Regions from separate parts of the Shewanella sp. 10N.286.51.B7 genome, predicted to be linked through region 1. Evidence: predicted binding sites of a transcription regulator. Region 1 holds the regulator's gene; the other holds the start of a gene.
The links. Region 1 encodes FliA, which starts transcription of late flagellar genes. Its sites were predicted from a motif close to CTAAAGNTNNNNNNNNNNNNGCCGATA; they were not measured.
Positions count from the first base shown of each region.

Region 2: the regulator FliA is predicted to act here: its motif matches at 6,063-6,089, upstream of BCU84_RS06250 (VC2046/SO_2500 family protein).

Region 1 is NZ_MCUF01000058.1:64,874-74,387, reverse strand. It holds gene BCU84_RS15780 (chemotaxis protein CheW) at 1-991, opposite strand, end outside; gene BCU84_RS15775 (ParA family protein) at 975-1,766, opposite strand; gene BCU84_RS15770 (membrane anchored protein in chemotaxis locus) at 1,797-2,261, opposite strand; gene BCU84_RS15765 (chemotaxis response regulator protein-glutamate methylesterase) at 2,254-3,432, opposite strand; gene BCU84_RS15760 (chemotaxis protein CheA) at 3,457-5,718, opposite strand; gene BCU84_RS15755 (protein phosphatase CheZ) at 5,735-6,472, opposite strand; gene cheY (chemotaxis response regulator CheY) at 6,487-6,870, opposite strand; gene BCU84_RS15745 (RNA polymerase sigma factor FliA) at 6,914-7,633, opposite strand; gene BCU84_RS15740 (MinD/ParA family protein) at 7,626-8,507, opposite strand; gene flhF (flagellar biosynthesis protein FlhF) at 8,512-9,514, opposite strand, start outside.
Region 2 is NZ_MCUF01000024.1:54,347-63,860, forward strand. It holds gene BCU84_RS06200 (NUDIX hydrolase) at 67-534, shown strand; gene BCU84_RS06205 (FMN-binding negative transcriptional regulator) at 662-1,282, shown strand; gene BCU84_RS06210 (GNAT family N-acetyltransferase) at 1,309-1,782, shown strand; gene rrtA (rhombosortase) at 1,860-2,495, opposite strand; gene queC (7-cyano-7-deazaguanine synthase QueC) at 2,597-3,280, opposite strand; gene queE (7-carboxy-7-deazaguanine synthase QueE) at 3,519-4,187, shown strand; gene BCU84_RS06230 (PLP-dependent cysteine synthase family protein) at 4,347-5,408, opposite strand; tRNA gene BCU84_RS06235 (tRNA-Tyr) at 5,635-5,719, opposite strand; tRNA gene BCU84_RS06240 (tRNA-Tyr) at 5,800-5,884, opposite strand; tRNA gene BCU84_RS06245 (tRNA-Tyr) at 5,915-5,999, opposite strand; gene BCU84_RS06250 (VC2046/SO_2500 family protein) at 6,124-6,627, shown strand; gene BCU84_RS06255 (DUF406 family protein) at 6,760-7,047, shown strand; gene BCU84_RS06260 (EAL domain-containing protein) at 7,280-9,457, shown strand; gene BCU84_RS06265 (YchJ family protein) at 9,486-9,514, opposite strand, start outside.

The DNA of each region.
Region 1 (9,514 bases):
CTTTTACTACACCAGCAAGCCAAGGGCGCTTACCAGGTTTTTCACGCCAATTTACGTGTGATTTATCTATTCTTACTGCATTCACCAAGGATTCGCATGCGAGCCCCCAGTTACTGTCTTCAAGCATCACTAGATATTGATAATCTATACTGTCAGCCAATTCTTGAGTATATTTTTCAGGCATTACCCAGCGGCAACTATCAACAACATTCACTTTCTGTTCACGTCGAGTTTGCACACCTAAAAACCAATTAGGGCGGCCAATCAAATGATTTATATGTTCTATTTTAACAATACCACCCAAACTTACCAATGGTACAGCTAGGGTTAACCCCGCAACATTGAAAAATAAAACTTGAAACTCATCATCCAGGACATCTTGTAAATTTCCCGTAATACTGGGTGGTACTGATGATTTCTGTTGTTCTTCAACATTAAGCTCAACTTCACTGACATTAACTTCAGCTTTATCAAAGCTTATATCGGCTGATATTTCAGGTTCTTTATTGTTTTGCGAAGATATAATTTTAACGTCATCAACCGCTGACTCTTGAACAACGGCTTTCTCAAGTTGCAATCTAACCTGCTGAGCTTTTAATTTAATCTCATCTTGAACTTGTTGCGCCGACTTATCAGACGCCGCAGAATCGATTTCGCCGATGTGTATAGACTTGCTTTCAGGTTGCTTAACTTCTGGCTTTGACACAGCCGACAACAATTTGGAAAGTGCAGCTTTATCGACTTGAGGCTCAGCAAACGCTTTTTTGACTTCTTGCTGCTGAGGAGCTACTTTTTTAACCACCGCACCCAAGCTATTATTTATATGCGGTTTTTTGAATGTTTTACTGTGTTGTTTTTTTAAACTAACCGAATTACTGTTCGACGCTATTGGTGCTGGCTTATCTTCAGCCGGCGTTTGAACCTCTTTAGTGGGCTCTTGTAGTAGAACAGAGAAAAAATCAAAAACAGTCTCGTCAACCGATTTTGACATGCTTAAACTCCTTCGCGAGCAAGAAATCCAATAAACGGTTGTACGCCTTCATACCACGTGAGCTTGGGAAAAAGTGAGATACGGGCACATGAGCTAAACTGGCATCCCTAAACTTAGTATCCACAGGAATAACATCAGGCCATAAGGTATCAGGATAAGTTTCTTCTAAGGACTTAAGGGCTGTAGGTGAAGCTTTTGTGCGTCGGTCAAACATCGTTGGCAAAATAGTAAAACTATAAGAGGTTTTTTTAGAACGCCCCATTAACCCCATTGTTTTTACCATACGCTCTAAGCCTTTAATCGCTAAAAACTCTGTTTGCACAGGAATGATAATATGCTGACTAGCCGCAAGTGCATTAACCATTAATACGCCTAATATCGGCGGGCAATCAATAATGGCAACATCATATTTATCTTCAAGCAATGAGGTGACATTGCGAAGTACCAATCCCATTCCTTCTTGATGTCCCAATGCTCTATCAAGTGTCGCTAAAGCCATGGTAGCAGGAATTAAATCTAGCCCATCAATTGATGTAGGCACGATGTGTTTCTCAACACCTTCTAGTGTAAGGTTTTTATGAGCCAGGAATATGTCATAAAGTGAGCTGGGAACTTGCTCTGAATCAATACCGAGATAATAACCCAGTGAAGCATGAGGGTCAGTATCAATCATCAATACCCTCTTCCCACGCTTAACTAATGCACCTGCAAGACTGGCCACTGTCGTGGTTTTTCCCACACCACCTTTTTGATTAGCTATTGTCCAAACTTTCAAATCACGCCTCGCCACTCAATATTAATCGCACTATTTATTTTTATTAGCGGTGTCAGTTTCTCGGGTGGTTACCCTAATGCCACCATGTGGCAATGTAATAACTTTTACACCTTGTGCATTTTCAGTGACAGCTTGACTTGAAAGTGCAGGATTTAATGCTTGTTGACTCGTTGAAGAGTTTTCAACAGTATCAGAACTCATTAACTCGGTGCCAGGGCCAAATGCCATAGTGATATCTTCACCTTTTGCGGCTCTGGCGGCCATCGCTTTGGTTTGTCCAGGATATTTAGCTAACCAATTCGCGATTTGTTCTGCTTGTTCATCCGGTACCATTAACAATACTTGGGATGCTTTTAATTCAATAACTTCTGCATTAAGTTCGCGGTTTTTTTTCGCTAAATCAAAATATAAACTCGCTAAGCACACCACTGCAATAACCAATAAAAACACCAGCAACATTTGCTGTGTCGTCATTGATTGTTTTACTCTAGCCACGAGCAGTCTCTTTTATAATCGCTTCTGCCATATTTTCTAATGCAATTGAATGACTAGAAATACCCGCTGATGCGACGGCTTGAGGCATGCCATATACAACACAACTGGCTTCATCTTGAGCCCAAATAGTTGCCCCTGCAGTTTTTAACATTCTAGCACCTTCGCGTCCATCTGCACCCATGCCAGTTAGCACAACCGCCATAACACCACTACCAAAAGCTTTTGATGCTGATGCAAAAGTAATGTCTACACTGGGTTTATAGTTCATATCAGCATTGCCGGCGATGACTTTTAAGCGACCTAAGCTAGCGCTTTTTTCAACCATTAACTGCATTCCACCTGGCGCTAAATAGGCACAACCAGGCTTAAGCATATCCCCTGTTTGGGCTTCTTTTACATTAATTTTGCATAAGCTGTTCAGTCGACTCGCAAAGGCTGGTGTAAATGCAGCAGGCATATGTTGAATCAATAATATGGGGTGTGGGTAATTTGCAGGAAAAGCTGTCAGAATTTTTTGTAACGCTACAGGGCCACCCGTTGATGTGCCAATCAATAAAGCTTTGTATTTCTTGCCGCTCGCCCGAATCGAAGCTACTGAAGCAGTATTTCCCTGATTCGTCGTCGAATTAGCAGTAGATAACTTGGGAGTGATTGATGATTTAAGTGTCGAATTCGCACCACTCAGATTCGAATTAGTCAGTCTTGACGCTGATGAGCTTGTCGTTGAAGTTCCTAGCGAAGATGGGGTAGTTCTCGCCACTGGTTTAAATAGACGACGACGACCTAGTGCTTTAACCCTTTGCTGTAAAAGCTTAATCGCATCATCTTTATTTGATGCGATATCTTCAAAACGTTTCGGTAAAAAGTCTAATGCGCCCGCATCCAATGCATCAAGCGTTGCTTGTGCACCGTCATGGGTTAATGAAGAAAACATCAGTATTGGAGTCGGATTGGCAGCCATGATTTTACGAACGGCAGTAATACCGTCCATAACAGGCATTTCAATATCCATAGTAATAACTTGAGGTTTCAATTGAGCAGCCATATCAACAGCTTCTTGACCATTGAAGGCAACACCCACAACTTCTAAGTCAGGATCTTGATTAACAATCTCACTGACTCGTCGTCTAAAAAAACTCGAATCATCAACAACTAAAACTTTAGTAGCCATTTAATTCCTTAAATAATGGAACTTTTACTTCTTACTTTTAGCGTAATATTTTAATAAGCCTGGCACATCTAAAATCAGTGCAATACCGCCATCAGAAGTAATTGTTGCTCCAGCCATACCTGGCGTACCTTGCAACATGCTTCCCAGAGGTTTAATTACCACCTCTTCTTGTCCTATCAGTGCATCAACCACAAAGCCAATTTGCATGGTCCCAAGTTGCACAATTACTACATGCCCTTGCTTTTTATCACCATGAATAAAGTTAGTTTTATTTCGATGTAACCACTGCTCAAGATAAAATAGCGGTACGGCTTTATCACGAACGATAACGGTTAATTGTCCATCTACTACATTTGTTTTAGTTAGATCGAGGTGGAAAATTTCGTTAACGCTTGAAAGAGGTAAAGCAAATACCTGCTTAGCAACATCTACCATTAGAGTCGGCATAATTGCTAATGTGAGTGGAACTTTAATCTCTAAGATTGTTCCCTTGCCCTGAACGGAATCAATATGAACAGTACCATTAAGCTGGGTGATACGGGTTTTAACCACATCCATCCCAACACCACGACCTGAAATATCTGAAATTTCTACTTTAGTAGAGAAACCAGGAGCAAAAATTAGATTATAAGCTTCGTTATCCGTCATGCGTGCAGCTGAATCTTCGTCTAACACGCCACGACTGATAGCAATTTCTTTTAATTTGTTGGCATCCATACCTGCGCCATCATCTTCAATTTTTAGTAGAATATGATCGCCTTCTTGGCTGGCTGATAAGGTAATGGTACCAGTTCTTGGCTTGCCATTCGCTTCACGGGTAATCGGCATTTCAATACCGTGGTCTACTGAGTTTCTAACTAAGTGAACCAATGGATCAGCGAGTGCTTCGACAAGGTTTTTATCAAGGTCGGTGTCTTCACCAACCATGATCAAATCAATTTCTTTATTGAGCGTACGTGCCAAATCTCTGACAACGCGAGGGAAGCGACCAAACACTTTCTTGATTGGTTGCATTCGTGTTTTCATTACAGCGCCTTGAAGGTCTGCTGTCACTAAATCTAAATTTGCCAACGCCTTAGACATCTCTTCGTCATCACGAGAAATACCTAAACTCACCAAACGGTTACGCACCAATACTAGCTCACCAACCATATTCATAATTTGGTCTAAGCGAGATGTATCAACACGAACCGTAGTCTCACCTTGTGGCATTGCATTTTGTGTTTTCGCAGGTTCTGCTTTTTTCGCAGCGGGCACAGCTTTAGATGCAGGTTCTGGCGCTTTTGCAACTGGCGCTTTACTTGCTGGCGCTTTATTAACTGGAGCTTTAGCTACAGGAGCTGGTGCTTTGGGCTCAGCTTTAGCAGGTTCACTTGGTGGGCTGGCTTTAGGTTTACTTGCCTCGACAGGCGGCGTGACCGCTGCTGGTGCAGAACCTTTACCGTGTAACTCATCAAGTAGTTTTTCAAATTCATCATCAGTAATGTCATCAGCATCGACTTTTGGCTCTTCAGCTACTGCTGCAGGCTCATTCTTTGCTGTCGTTGACTGAAATCCACCTGAACCATGTAGCTCATCAAGAAGCGCTTCAAATTCATCATCGCTAATTTCATCGCTAGCAGCACTGTCATTGGTAGGACTTGTGGCATTTACTGTCACACCTGCAACAGGTTCGTCATTGACTGATGTTGGGCTTTTCCCTTGTCCATGTAATGCATCAAGTAAAGCTTCAAACTCACTTTCATCAATATCATCAATGCTACCTGAAGTTCCTGCATCGGAGACAACTTCAGCTTCAGCCGCTGCAACAGGTTGTTCGATAATGGCTTCAATGAACTCTTCCACAACTTCAGGTTCAGTCTCAACAACTGTCTCAGAGATTTCAGAAGGAAGAGGCGCACCAGAACTCAAAAGCTTAAGCTTTTCAAGTAAAGCGGGATCAGCATCATCTTGCGGCTGGCCTTGCTGAGTTTGCTCAAACATACTATTGATAGCATCAACAGCTTGGAGAATGATATCCATTAACTCTGCGTTTACTTGACGCTTACCGGTTCTCAGTAAATCAAAGGTATTCTCTGCTTCATGACAAACGTCGACCATAGGGCCCAAGCTTAAAAAACCTGCACCACCCTTTACTGTGTGGAAACCTCTAAAAATAGCATTAAGTAAATCAGCATCATCAGGATTATTTTCAAGAGCGACGAGTTGCTCTTGTAGAAGCTCTAAAATTTCACCAGCTTCAATCAAAAAGTCCTGGAGTATCTCTTCATCAACATCAAAAGACATTAAATTTGACTCCTAATTAGAAACCCAGACTTGATAGCAGATCATCAACTTCATCTTGGCCTGTTACCACGTCTTCACGGGTTTCAGCATTCAAGATGGGACCTTCTGCTTCAATTTTATTGTCATCAACGACCCGTGTTGAGTCTGCTGCGCTTTCGCCAAAAATAGTGAGCATGGAGACTAAATTGCTCTCAACTTCTCTGACTAAATCAATAACACGACGGATCATTTGGCCAGTTAGATCTTGGAAATCTTGCGCCATCAAAATTTGATTGAGCAATTCCTTTAATCTACCTGAGTCATGCTCGCTATGAGACATGATATGTTGAACCTCATGACACAGAGATTTAAATTCGCTTAACGCGATGTCTCTACGCATCAATTTGTCCCACATGGGTGTGACCGATTGAATGTTATTAATTATTGTATCGGCCAAAGGTAAACATTCTTCAACTGCATCCATAGTTTTATTTGCAGCTTGCTCTGTCATATCGATAACAAAGTTTAATCTTTCTTTTGCGTCAGGTATTTCAGTATTGGCAAGTTCGGCTAAACGGGTATCAATTTGGAACTCATTTAATGAACTATGAAGTTGACGTGTCAACTTTCCGACTTCATCAAATAAATCCCGCTGAAGAGGCGCTGATAAGTCACGAATGACTTCATCAGCTTGTTCTTGTTGGCCATCTTCAAGCAGTTTTACGAGTTGCTTTGCTTGTTCAAGGTCGATCAGCCCTGATATTGCTGCCTGCATAACTTATCCTTAGCTTATGCTAAACGTTCAAATATTTTATCGAGTTTTTCTTTTAACGTTGCAGCAGTAAACGGTTTTACTACGTAACCATTCACACCCGCTTGCGCTGCAGCAATAATCTGTTCGCGTTTTGCTTCTGCAGTTACCATTAACACGGGTAAATGCTTGAGTGAATCATCAGCACGAATCGCCTTAAGCAAGTCAATACCTTGCATGCCTGGCATATTCCAGTCAGTTACAACAAAATCAAATTCGCTTTTTTGTAACATTGGTAAGGCGGTTGAGCCATCATCTGCTTCTTGGGTATTGTTGAATCCCAAGTCTCGCAACAAGTTCTTGATGATACGTCTCATTGTTGAAAAGTCATCAACAATAAGAATCTTCATATTCTTGTCCAAGGTTTCCTCCGGTGAGCTCATACACTGTGCTCTATATTAATAATTATACCTGTGTCCAATGCTTGAGTTTGCCTTTAAGACGCAGCATTGCCTGACTTAATATCTGGCTAACACGCGACTCGCTGACCTCAAGAATGGCACCGATTTCTTTTAAATTTAATGCTTCGTCATAATATAGCGACAAAACTAACGCATCTCTTTCGGGTAATGTTGTAATTGCTTCAGATAGTGCTGATTTAAATTGCATTTCAGCAAGTGACTCAAAGCTCTCATCAGGAGTAGACTCTGCTGTTACAATCACATCTTCAGATACACCAAGATCTTCAATCCCGATGATCTTCCCCACTGAAACATCATTTAGAATATGATGATACTCTTCAAGAGTCATCTCTAATTTTTCAGCAATTTCAATATCTTTTGCATCACGGCCGAGCTCTTGTCCTAATTCATCAATAACCTGGGCAACACGACGTTGGTTACGATGTACAGAACGAGGAACCCAATCACCTCGGCGGATTTCATCAATCATTGAACCACGAATTCGGATGCCAGCAAAGGTTTCAAATTTAGCCCCTTTACTGCCATCAAACTTCGATGATGCTTCCAATAACCCCATCATCCCTGCTTGTAATAAGTCATCCAATTGCACTGATGCTGGCAGCCTTGCCAACATATGATGAGCAATTCTTTTTACCAACGGAGCATACTGTTCAACAATTGAAGTTTTATTATCAAACTGAGTATACGCAGCGGCTTTATTCACTCGTTGAATCCTCTTGTTGATCTTTACGTTGAACTAATCGTTCGACAAAGAACTCAAGATGGCCGCCTGGCTGTTGAGGAACAGGCCAGCTCATAATTTTATTCGCTAAACCATGATAAGCAATCGCTGCAGGTGACTTAGGAAAAGCTTCGACAACCAATTTTTGTTTACGAACTGATTTTCTTAAATTTTCGTCAAATGGAACCGTAGCAACTAATTCTAAAGCGACATCCAAGAATCTATCAGTCACTTTACTGAGTTTGGCAAATAATTCCATGCCTTCGCGCAAACTTCTGACCATATTAGCCACAATTTTAAAACGAAACACGCCATGTTCACGACTTAGGATTTTAATTAAGGCGTAGGCATCGGTTATTGATGTCGGTTCATCACAAACAACAATCAACACATCTTGTGAGGCACGGGAGAAACTCAGCACCATATCCGATATACCGGCAGCGGTATCGACAATTAAGATATCGAATTGAGTTTTCATTTCACTGAAGGCGCGAATTAAGCCGACATGCTGAGCTTGTGTAAGCTCGACCATGGCTTGAGTCCCTGAAGTGGCAGGCACAATGCCAATACCTTTAGGGCCACGGACAATAATATCGTCCAACTCTGCTTCGCCAGAAAGTACATGGGATAAATTGCGTTCTGCTCGAATACCTAGCATCACATCAACATTTGCTAAGCCTAAATCGGCATCGAGTACTAACACTCGTTTACCTTTTTCAGCGAGCGCAACAGCGGTATTAATAGACACACTGGTTTTACCCACGCCGCCTTTGCCGCCACTGACTGCAATTACTTTTACTTTATCGTTATTTGGTTGATTCATCATACGTAAACCACTTGCTTGATCTCTGGTCATATTGTTACTCGAATGCATAGGCCATGTCATTTGACCACGCAGTGTCATGTGACGTTTGAGGTTTGGTGTCGTTTAATGCTGCTAACGCTTGTTTTGCGAGCATAAGCGTATCAGCAACTTGCATATCTTCTGGAACACGTTGACCATCTGTTATATAGCTTAATGGTAACCCATTTTGAATCAATACACTTAATGCGCCAGCAATCGAAACCGATTCATCTAATTTGGTCAAAATCACCCCTGATAATGGGATTCTTTTAAAATGCTCAACAGCATCTTGTAACACTCTTCTTTGAGAGGTTGCAGACATGACTAGATAACTTCTAATCGGTATTCTTGTATTTGCCATTAAATCATCTAACTGCTGATAAAGGCGCATATCACGCTGCCCCATCCCAGCTGTATCTATTAATACTAACTTACGATTCTTAAACTGGTAGAGAATTTGTTCTAATTCAGCAAGATCGTGAGCTTGTTTTACTGGACATCCCATTATTTTGCCATAAGTTGCCAATTGCTCATAGGCTCCAATACGATAATGATCTGTAGTTATGAGTGCAACCTGTTCTGGACCATGATGTGCTGCAAATCTTGCCGCTAATTTAGCCAGCGAAGTCGTCTTACCAACACCTGTTGGACCAACAAATGCCACCACGCCACCAGTACGAACAATATCATCACCTTGGTTATCTAATAAGTTCGCTAAACTCTGAGGTAACGCTCTCACTAAATCTGCAGGCGTATATTGCTGACTTAAGCCTGCCAATTTCGCCGCTACAGCAGGAGAAAACTCTGCATTAATTAATTTACTTTCTAGCATTGCCCCAACTGGGTCAGTGCGCTTTTTCTGGTCTTTCATTAACGAAGAGACTTGATGAGTTAACAACCCACGCAAAGAGGCCATTTCTTCTCGCATTGCTTCAATTTCAGCAGACTGACTTTTATTCGATGTTCTTGGTTGAGCAAATTGCTGTTGTTCAATTTTAGGCTCAACTTTCGCTGTTTTT
Region 2 (9,514 bases), on a different contig from region 1:
AAACCAGTTTACTAAACCAGTGCTAGTCACTGGTTTTTTTATTGTTTTTTAAGGGATTATTTAACGATGTTGAATTTAATTATCAATGACAACGACAACGACAACGACAATGACAAAAGTAACGAACAAGGATTCACTGGTTGTAAATTGGCATTGTTTTATAACGAGCAATTAGTGGTTTATCTACGTGATAATATCAGTTCAATTCCGTTTGCAAATATGTGGGACTTTCCTGGAGGTGGGCGTGAAGGAAATGAAACGCCTGAACAATGTGTGTTACGTGAATTGCATGAAGAATTTTCTATTGCATTACCTACTGAGAGGTTGATATACAAACAACAAGCCATTAATCAAACATCTGATGGTATTTCATTCTTCTTTGTTGCACAGGCGACACAGCTAGAGATTGAGTCGATTCACTTTGGAGATGAAGGTCAATATTGGCAATTAATGTCGATTGAAGAATATATGAATGACAAAGATGCCATTTTGCCATTACAGCAGCGTTTGGCTTGTTACTTAGAGACTAAATAACATTAACTTAGTTAAGTAAGATTATTTATTCAAAGGATAAGTATTAAGATAAAAAGTTAACCTAAACACGTAGCATAGGGAGTTTATATAAGCTTTTATATAAGCTTTTTATATAGCAGGGAGCAATATGTATATACCTAAGAACTTACAAATGGAATCACTTGAACAGATCCATGACTTTATAGATGAATTCAGCTTTGCCATTTTAACCACTCAAGACTTAACGGCTTCACATCTCCCTTTATTATTAAAACGTGATGAAGGAGAACTAGGCACTTTATATGGTCATCTTGCTAAAGCGAATAGTCATTGGAAAGCTTTTGATACCCAAGCTATTTTAGCGGTGTTTTCTGGCCCTCATGGCTATATTTCTCCCACATGGTATGACAGTTATCCAGCGGTGCCGACCTGGAATTATGCTGCTGTGCATGTAAAAGGGCATATAAGTCTTACGAGCAGCGAAGATACCTTACAAATACTTTCAGACACGATTCAATATTATGAGCCGTCATTAACTGAAAGTGGCGGTTTTATTCCTGAGGAATATAAGCAAAAACTCGCTAAAGCCATCGTGGGTTTTAAAATTGAAATTACCCATGCTGAGGGAAAACTGAAACTAGGCCAGCATCGCTCAGAGGCTGATCAACTAGGTGTGTTAAATGGCCTAGCAAAGTCGTCAAGGATGGACGATAAAGCCTTACTTGCTTATACAAAGAGCCTGATTGAACATTCTGTAAATAAAACCTAATGACTAATTGTGTAAGGCGTGATGGCATGGATAAAAGCGGCAGTGATAGAAAAGACCTCCAAGTGAAAGGCTTTAAAATTAGCACAGATAAAAATGATATTGATATCAACATCATTCATCAATTTATCACTCACTCTTATTGGGCTAAAGATATTCCGATGGCGGTGTTGCAAAAAGCGATAGAGCATTCAAGTTGTTTTAGCGTGCTAACTGAATCAAATCAACAAGTCGGTTTTGCAAGATTAATTACGGACCATGCAACTTTTGGTTATTTAGCAGATGTGTTTATTATTGATGAATACAGGGGCAAGGGATTAAGCAAATGGCTTATCGATACCATTATGAATCATGAACAGATTAAAGATTTTCGTAGAATGATGTTAGCCACACGAGATGCACATGGCCTTTATGCCCAATTTGGATATTTACCTATAGATAATCCAGAAATTCTAATGCAAGTGTGGCGGCCTAATGTATATCAAACATCACTCAACCGATGATATTTTGCATCTACCTAATTTGTGGTTAAAGTATCAAACAAAAATGGGTGAAATTGCACCCATTTAATTTATTCGCTCTAACCAGAAACCAATTTCTGATGTTTGAAAAATCTGATAAGAGGCAACCAAACAAGACCACAAAGTAATCCGCTAAGTACACCAATGAAGTGTGATTCAGTGGCGACTCTTGCATTAATCAGTGAGCTAACACTTTCACTCGCGCCAAAGTACATTTCATAAGCCACTTTAAGACAGACTCCGACGAGTAATAAGTAGCCTGAAATATACCCTTTTCGGATGTCTAATAACGCACCAAAGGTAAATAAGCCGTGCAGTAGACCACTTAAACCGACGTATCCTTTAAGTTCTGGATAAAAGAAGTACAAACCTAGGCCTTCAAGAATACATAAACTGAAAAACAATCCCATAAACTTGCTAGCATGACCTTTGTAGTGCATCTCATGTAAAAACAAAATGACCCAAAAACCAGCTAAGTTCATTAGCAAATGCCATAGGTTAGTATGGAGTAAGTTGCCAGTCGCAATCCGCCATAGTTCACCAGCAGCGATATTGTCGTAACGATAACTGAGTAAAGCATCAATGTTTATGTTTGCCATTGGTGTCATCGTTGAGACAAATAACACAGTGCAAATGACACTGATTACTAGTGCGAAATAGTAGGTTCCTGCACTGCTGTTGCGGCTTCTTGGCATAGTAAAATCCATTTAAATCGAGTCATAGTGTTAATTGTAGCTAAGAATAAATTTTAATCTTTGATAACGATTCTGATTAGAATCAAATAATTCGAATAACGTTATTGCTTAGACTCTAAAGACGCCATCACAGTAGATTTATTACTAAGATAATCATCCAACCCACGTTGACGTAATAAACACGCAGGGCAGTCTCCGCAGCCACTGCCTTTAATGCCGTTGTAACAAGTGAGGGTTTCTTCAGTTACTAATGATAACGAGTGGTACTTATCTGCCAGTGCCCAAGTCTCAGCTTTGTTTAGCCACATTAATGGCGTCACAATTTTAAGTGGCTTATCCATACCTAATGCCAGTGATTGTTGCATGGACTTAATAAATTCATCGCGACAATCTGGGTAACCCGAGAAATCGGTTTCACAAACGCCCGTGATAATAGCGTCGCAACCTAGCTGATACGCATAAATACCAGCAAGAGTTAAGAACAAAATATTTCTACCTGGGACAAACGTACTTGGTAGACCGTTTTCCATCAGTTCATGTGAGACAGGAATTGCATCTCGAGTTAACGCTGAAATAGCGAGCTCGTTCAATAAGCTGACATCCATGACCTTGTGACTGGCGATATTAAGCTGTTTAGCTAATGATTGAGCTATTTCAATCTCTTGACGATGACGTTGACCATAGTCAAAGGTTATTGCATGAACTTCATCATATTCTGTCATTGCCTGTATTAGGCACGTTGTGGAATCTTGACCACCACTAAAAACAACGATTGCTTTTGACATAAAATCTCACTGTAAAACTCATATCGGCTTGTTATTAAACAAACTGAACCTCAGTTGTTTAAGAATGACTCGGTATGAGTTTGAAAAATACATTATCCCGCTATTTTATCTTATTGCAGCAAGCGATAGCAAAAACTTGCAGCTACATTGAAAATCATCTATAAATGCGCCCTCGAAACAAAACATACTCTTTATATAGCAGATAATTATCTGCACTTTTTAAAAGTAAGGCATTTACATGAATTATCCAGTAAACGAAGTGTTTGAAACAATCCAAGGCGAGGGAACGTTTACTGGCGTACCAGCGATTTTTGTTCGCCTACAAGGCTGTCCTGTAGGGTGTTCCTGGTGTGATACCAAGCAAACCTGGGAAGTACTCGCTGAAAACAACGTCTCACAAGAACAAGTTATTCAAGTTGATGGCACTATCGGCCGCTGGTCTGAACATGATGCATCAAGCCTTATTAATGCCTTTAAAGCGAAAGGATTTACCGCAAAGCATATTGTTCTAACGGGCGGAGAACCATGTTTATATGATTTATCAGCATTAACCAATGAATTGATTGACGCAGGTTACGATATACAAATTGAAACCAGTGGCACATTTGATGTGATTTGTCATAAAGACGTTTGGGTTACCGTATCGCCAAAAGTGAACATGAAGGGTGGTTATGCCGTACTTGATCAAGCATTAATGCGTGCAAATGAAATAAAACATCCTATAGCAACTCAAAAACATATCGATGAATTGGATGAATTGTTAAACCCAATAGATACCACAGGTAAAACCATTTGTTTACAACCAATCAGTCAAAAGCCAAGAGCGACTGAACTTGCGATGAAAACCTGTATTGCACGTAACTGGCGATTATCAATCCAAACACATAAGTATTTAGATATTGATTAATAAGTTGTACAAGAGAACTTCACGTTAAGTTACTCAGCATTCTGATTATAAAAAAAACCGCTATTAAGCGGTTTTTTTATGCAAACTAATCAGTCAATAAATAGGCTATTTGAGGGAGCTAGACTATTTGAGTAAGCTAGACTATCTGAGTAAGCGAGACTATTTAAGTGAACCAGACGTATTAAACTTTTCTAACAATGCATCATACTGCGCTGTTGAGCCGATATTGTTATCAATCCATTGTGCATTGTAATAAGTATCAAGATAACGTTCACCTGAATCACATAAAAGCGTCACTAGCGAACCTGTTTGGCCTGCTTGTTTCATTGCGCAGGCAAGTTCCAGCACACCGTATAAATTAGTTCCTGTAGAGGGACCGACTTTTCTTCCAATCAACTTGGCAAGCCAATTCATGGTTGCAAGAGAAGCAGCGTCTGGAATTTTTTTCATGTCATCTACAACACCTGCAATAAATGAAGGCTCAACTCTTGGTCGACCAATACCCTCAATTTTACTGCCATTTTCACACGTGATTGATTGATCGCCTTGATGATAGTAGTCATAAAAGACCGAGTTTTCTGGGTCTACAACACATAACTTGGTCGATAATTGCTGATAGTTCAAATAACGCCCTATGGTAGCGGATGTGCCACCAGTGCCTGGACTCATCACAATCCATTCAGGAATTGGATAGGGCTCTTTTTGCATTTGATTAAATATAGAATCAGCGATGTTGTTATTACCACGCCAATCGGTCGCACGTTCAGCATAAGTAAATTGATCCATATAGTGACCATTTAATTCCTCTGCTAAACGTTGAGATTCTGCATATATCTTACTGCTATGATCAACAAAGTGGCATTGGCCGCCATAAAATTCGATTTGCTCAATTTTGGTTTTTGCGGTCGATGAAGGCATGACGGCAATAAAAGGTAGACCTAATAAACGTGAAAAATATGCTTCTGATACGGCAGTGCTGCCTGATGATGACTCTATGATACTGGTATGTTCGTTTACCCAGCCGTTGGATATGGCATATAAGAACAATGATCGAGCTAATCGGTGTTTGAGACTGCCAGTTGGGTGAGTGCTTTCATCTTTAAGGTAAATATCGATGCCATCAAGTTGCGGAAGGTCTAATTTGATTAAGTGCGTGTCAGCGCTTCTCTGAAAGTCCGCTTCAATTTTGGCGATTGCCTGTTTAACCCATTGTTTAGACATAATGGAACCTTTAAATGAAAAGAGATCAATATCATAGTCTTATTTATATTTTGCTTAAAGGATGTTTTAGCTGATGAAAGGTAAAAATCATTAATTTACAGTTAGGTAATAGAAGGCGTTCTGGTTAATGTGAACAAGATCAAACAAAAAATATCAGTTTAAAAACGGAGCAGACTTAATCAAGAAATAAAGAATAAAATGAGATTTCATTTTAAAGCATAAGAAGTGGTGGAGGGAGAAGGATTCGAACCTTCGAAGGCTGAGCCGTCAGATTTACAGTCTGATCCCTTTGGCCACTCGGGAACCCCTCCACATTTTCTTACTTGTCTTACTTTTTATGCAAAATTGTTGGCCACAACAATTTATTTTTAATAATAACCATACCGATAAATGGTGGAGGGAGAAGGATTCGAACCTTCGAAGGCTGAGCCGTCAGATTTACAGTCTGATCCCTTTGGCCACTCGGGAACCCCTCCACGAAACGGTATATTTATCATTGGTGCAAATGGTGGAGGGAGAAGGATTCGAACCTTCGAAGGCTGAGCCGTCAGATTTACAGTCTGATCCCTTTGGCCACTCGGGAACCCCTCCTCAATTGCGGCGAGAATAATAGTCACGAATTAAATATAAGTAAAGCCAAAATCGAAAATAACTCTCAAGTATTTGTTCAAGTGGTCGATAAAATAACAATCGCAGTAATTAATGATGTTTTTATATGCAAATTGAGTTTCCTTTAGTCAATGAACTACAACTGGGCAATCGTTTAAATGATGCGATTGAACATGATCGTCGTGGTGAATTTGGCCTTCTTTTATCTATGTTGTCTGTTGATGCTCGTGACATGTCACAATTTCAACTTGATAAAGAACTCAATGTCGATGAAAAACTATACAAAACTTTTCAGTTACCTCAAGCTCAACAACTCGTATGTGATTTATCACAACAGCAAGCTATAGATAACGCCACTGATTTTCAACGCGGCGGGGTATCGCAATTTCATTTACAACAAGCTTTAAAACCCGAAGCATTAGTGACTCGCGGGCAATATGAGGATGAAATGCAAATCGTTTTGGCTAATTGCGATGAGCTTACTAAATTAAAACACCAACAATCAGTTCCAGAAATTACAGAAATAAATCAAATTCATTTCTTAGATCAATTAGCCACTCAGCGTAAAATAAGTGAGACTTTAGCAAACCAGCTTTATGCAGTTGCTTGATTTTTAAACTGTAATGATTGTTGTTGTCACATTTGTTGAATATTATGTTCTGCTAATTGTGTGAACTAGCTAGATAATAAATGACAGTTTTTACGTTATGCTGACGCTTTATAGCAGTGAAAGGCGATTAATATGATTAAAACGATTACTAAGCAAGACGTTCAAGTTAGTGATAGCTGTAATGATTGTGGTTCATTTGTTGATATCGGTACTGTGATCGATGAACAAGATACACAGTTGATTTTGCAAGTTGAAGGCGAAACAGCCTTAGCGGATGCTCAGGCGATTATTGAAAAAGCAGAAACACGTTTTGACTCTGTTAACACTCGTTTTGATGAAACCGACAATCACATCACGGTGTTTATTGAGTTTGAATTTACAGCTGAAAAAATGATTTTTCAGTTAGAAAACAGTCTGTAAAAGCGAAAACTCTTGGTTACAATCTAAATTTAAGGGTTACATCTTGCAATTTTATGTCGTAAGTGTAACCTTCGTAACACTAATACTTTTGGGATAGACCTTTTGTTTATTCCTATATACAGGTTTTTTTCTGTATAACACTTATGGGTATGATAATTACCCTGATTTTAAATGGATAAAGACCTCCTAAGAATGAGGTCAACCCGATTGCTATGCTGTCTTTTTGGGAATAATAATGAAGCAAACTGAGCAACACTTATTAGAGTTAATTGTAAACTCTGTGGCTAAAGAAAAGGGGGACTTCACCGGAACCTCTGAATTAGTCTGTAAATTGCTGTTGAAGCATTTTAATGCCACTTGTGTGTCTGTTATTTCTCTACGAAATAAAGCACTTGAGCAAAAAGTTGTTGCCTGCCTTTCCCCTGTAGTCGCTATTAGTGATGCGATTAAGCAATTACGTCATGATAATTTTGCCTCTGAATCATATTTTGAAGAAATCCGCCGTTATAGACACATTGCCAGTAGCATTTCAGCAACTGATAAGCGTTTAAGCTGTTTTTCTGACTATTATAAACAAACTGGAATTGAATCTAATCTTGATGTGGCCATCCGAATAAATGGCCATATCGAAGGTCTACTTTGTATTGAGTTTGATCACCAAGTTGAATTATCCATACCAAACATAGAATTTGCATGTCAATTTGCAGATCAATTAGCACTGACCCTCGCAACGCGTTATGCCTATGACAATAATGAACGACTAACTTTATTTCATAGTGCGACAGAACAAGCTAAGCATGTACTGATGTTAATCAATCTGAAAACTCAGATCATTGAGTACGTCAATCCTGCTCATGAAAAGATGACAGGGCTTGCTCGCGAAATTGTTCAAGATAACGAGTTAATTACTTTAGATTTTTTCCGTGGTAAACGCGAACTTGCCAATGAACTCACTGAAAAAATAATTGCTGGTGAAACGATTCAAGGTGAAGCAGAGCTGGAGAGAGTCGATAACACTAAATACTGGGTACAGTATCAAGCCAACCGCTTTGTAACTGAGCAAGGTAATTATTATGCCTTGGTTTCTTGTATTAATGTTTCTGAGCAGCGTCGACATAAAGACGAATTAGAAAACCTTGCTTGGAATTGTACTTTAACAGGCTTGCATAATCGGCTGCATTTCACCCAGCAACTTGACCGAGCTTCAAATGGTATACTGTTTTTAATCGATTTGATGGGCTTCAAACGTTTTAATGACACCAGTGGTCATGAGCAAGGTGATGCACTGTTAACTGAAGTTGCACGTAGATTAAAACACTTCGCACTAAGTAATAATGCCATTGATGTTGCACGTGTAGGCAGTGATGAGTTTGCCGTTTTGTTACCTGATCTTGAATCAACAGAAATTCTTGAAGAAGTTGTTTTTAAGCTTTATCAAAAGCTAGCTGTTCCTTCTGTTATCGGTCGCGAAAAAGTTGATCCTAAAGCAGCCATCGCGGTTGTGGATGTCGCTGCTGTTGCATCACAATTCTCGCCTTTATCTTGTGCTGATATTGCACTGCAATATGCCAAGAAGAAAGCCATGTTGAATTTTCAGATATTCAATGATGATTTATTAGCCACGTTTAAAAATAATGCTGATATAGAAAGAGATTTAATGTCTGCTATCCGTGGTAGGCAATTTGAACTCTATTATCAGCCGTTAATGGATTTAAAAAACCACAAGTATATTGGTGCTGAGGCGTTAATACGCTGGCATCACCCTAAAAAGGGCATACTTTATCCTGGTGCGTTCATTGAAATAGCAGAACAATCAGGAATGATTAATGCTATCGGTGACTGGGTACTCGAAGCGGCTTGTAAACAGCTTAATTTATGGCAGCGTAAAGATGTCGACATAGTGATGCATGTTAACGTTGCAGCAAGACAGTTCTTCAGTGGCAATTTATTCGAGCAAGTTTGGAATTTAGTCACTCGTTATAGAATAAAACCACAGAGTTTGATTCTAGAAATAACAGAAACTGAATTAATGGGTGATATTCGACATGCCACTCGCTTGTGTCAAGAATTAGCTGACTTGGGTGTAGGCTTAGCCATTGACGACTTTGGTACGGGCTATAGCTCTATGCGTTATCTAAAGCAATTTCCTATTACTAAATTAAAAATAGATCGTTCATTTATATCAGATTTAACCACTAGCCATGAAAGCCGAGAGATAGTTAGCGCAATTATCGCAATGGCCAAAGCCTTGAACATATCATTGACAGCGGAAGGGGTTGAAACTAAAGAGCAGGAAATATTCCTCGAAGATAGTAGTTGCCATCATGCACAAGGGTATTTATACAGTCCCGCTATAAGAGAAAACGAATTTTCAAAGTTCATTTTTGAGCAAAATACAGCGGTTCATTAAGCATTGATGTCACTTTAAAACTTTAACGTTAGACAATTTTTCGCATGCAACAAGCTT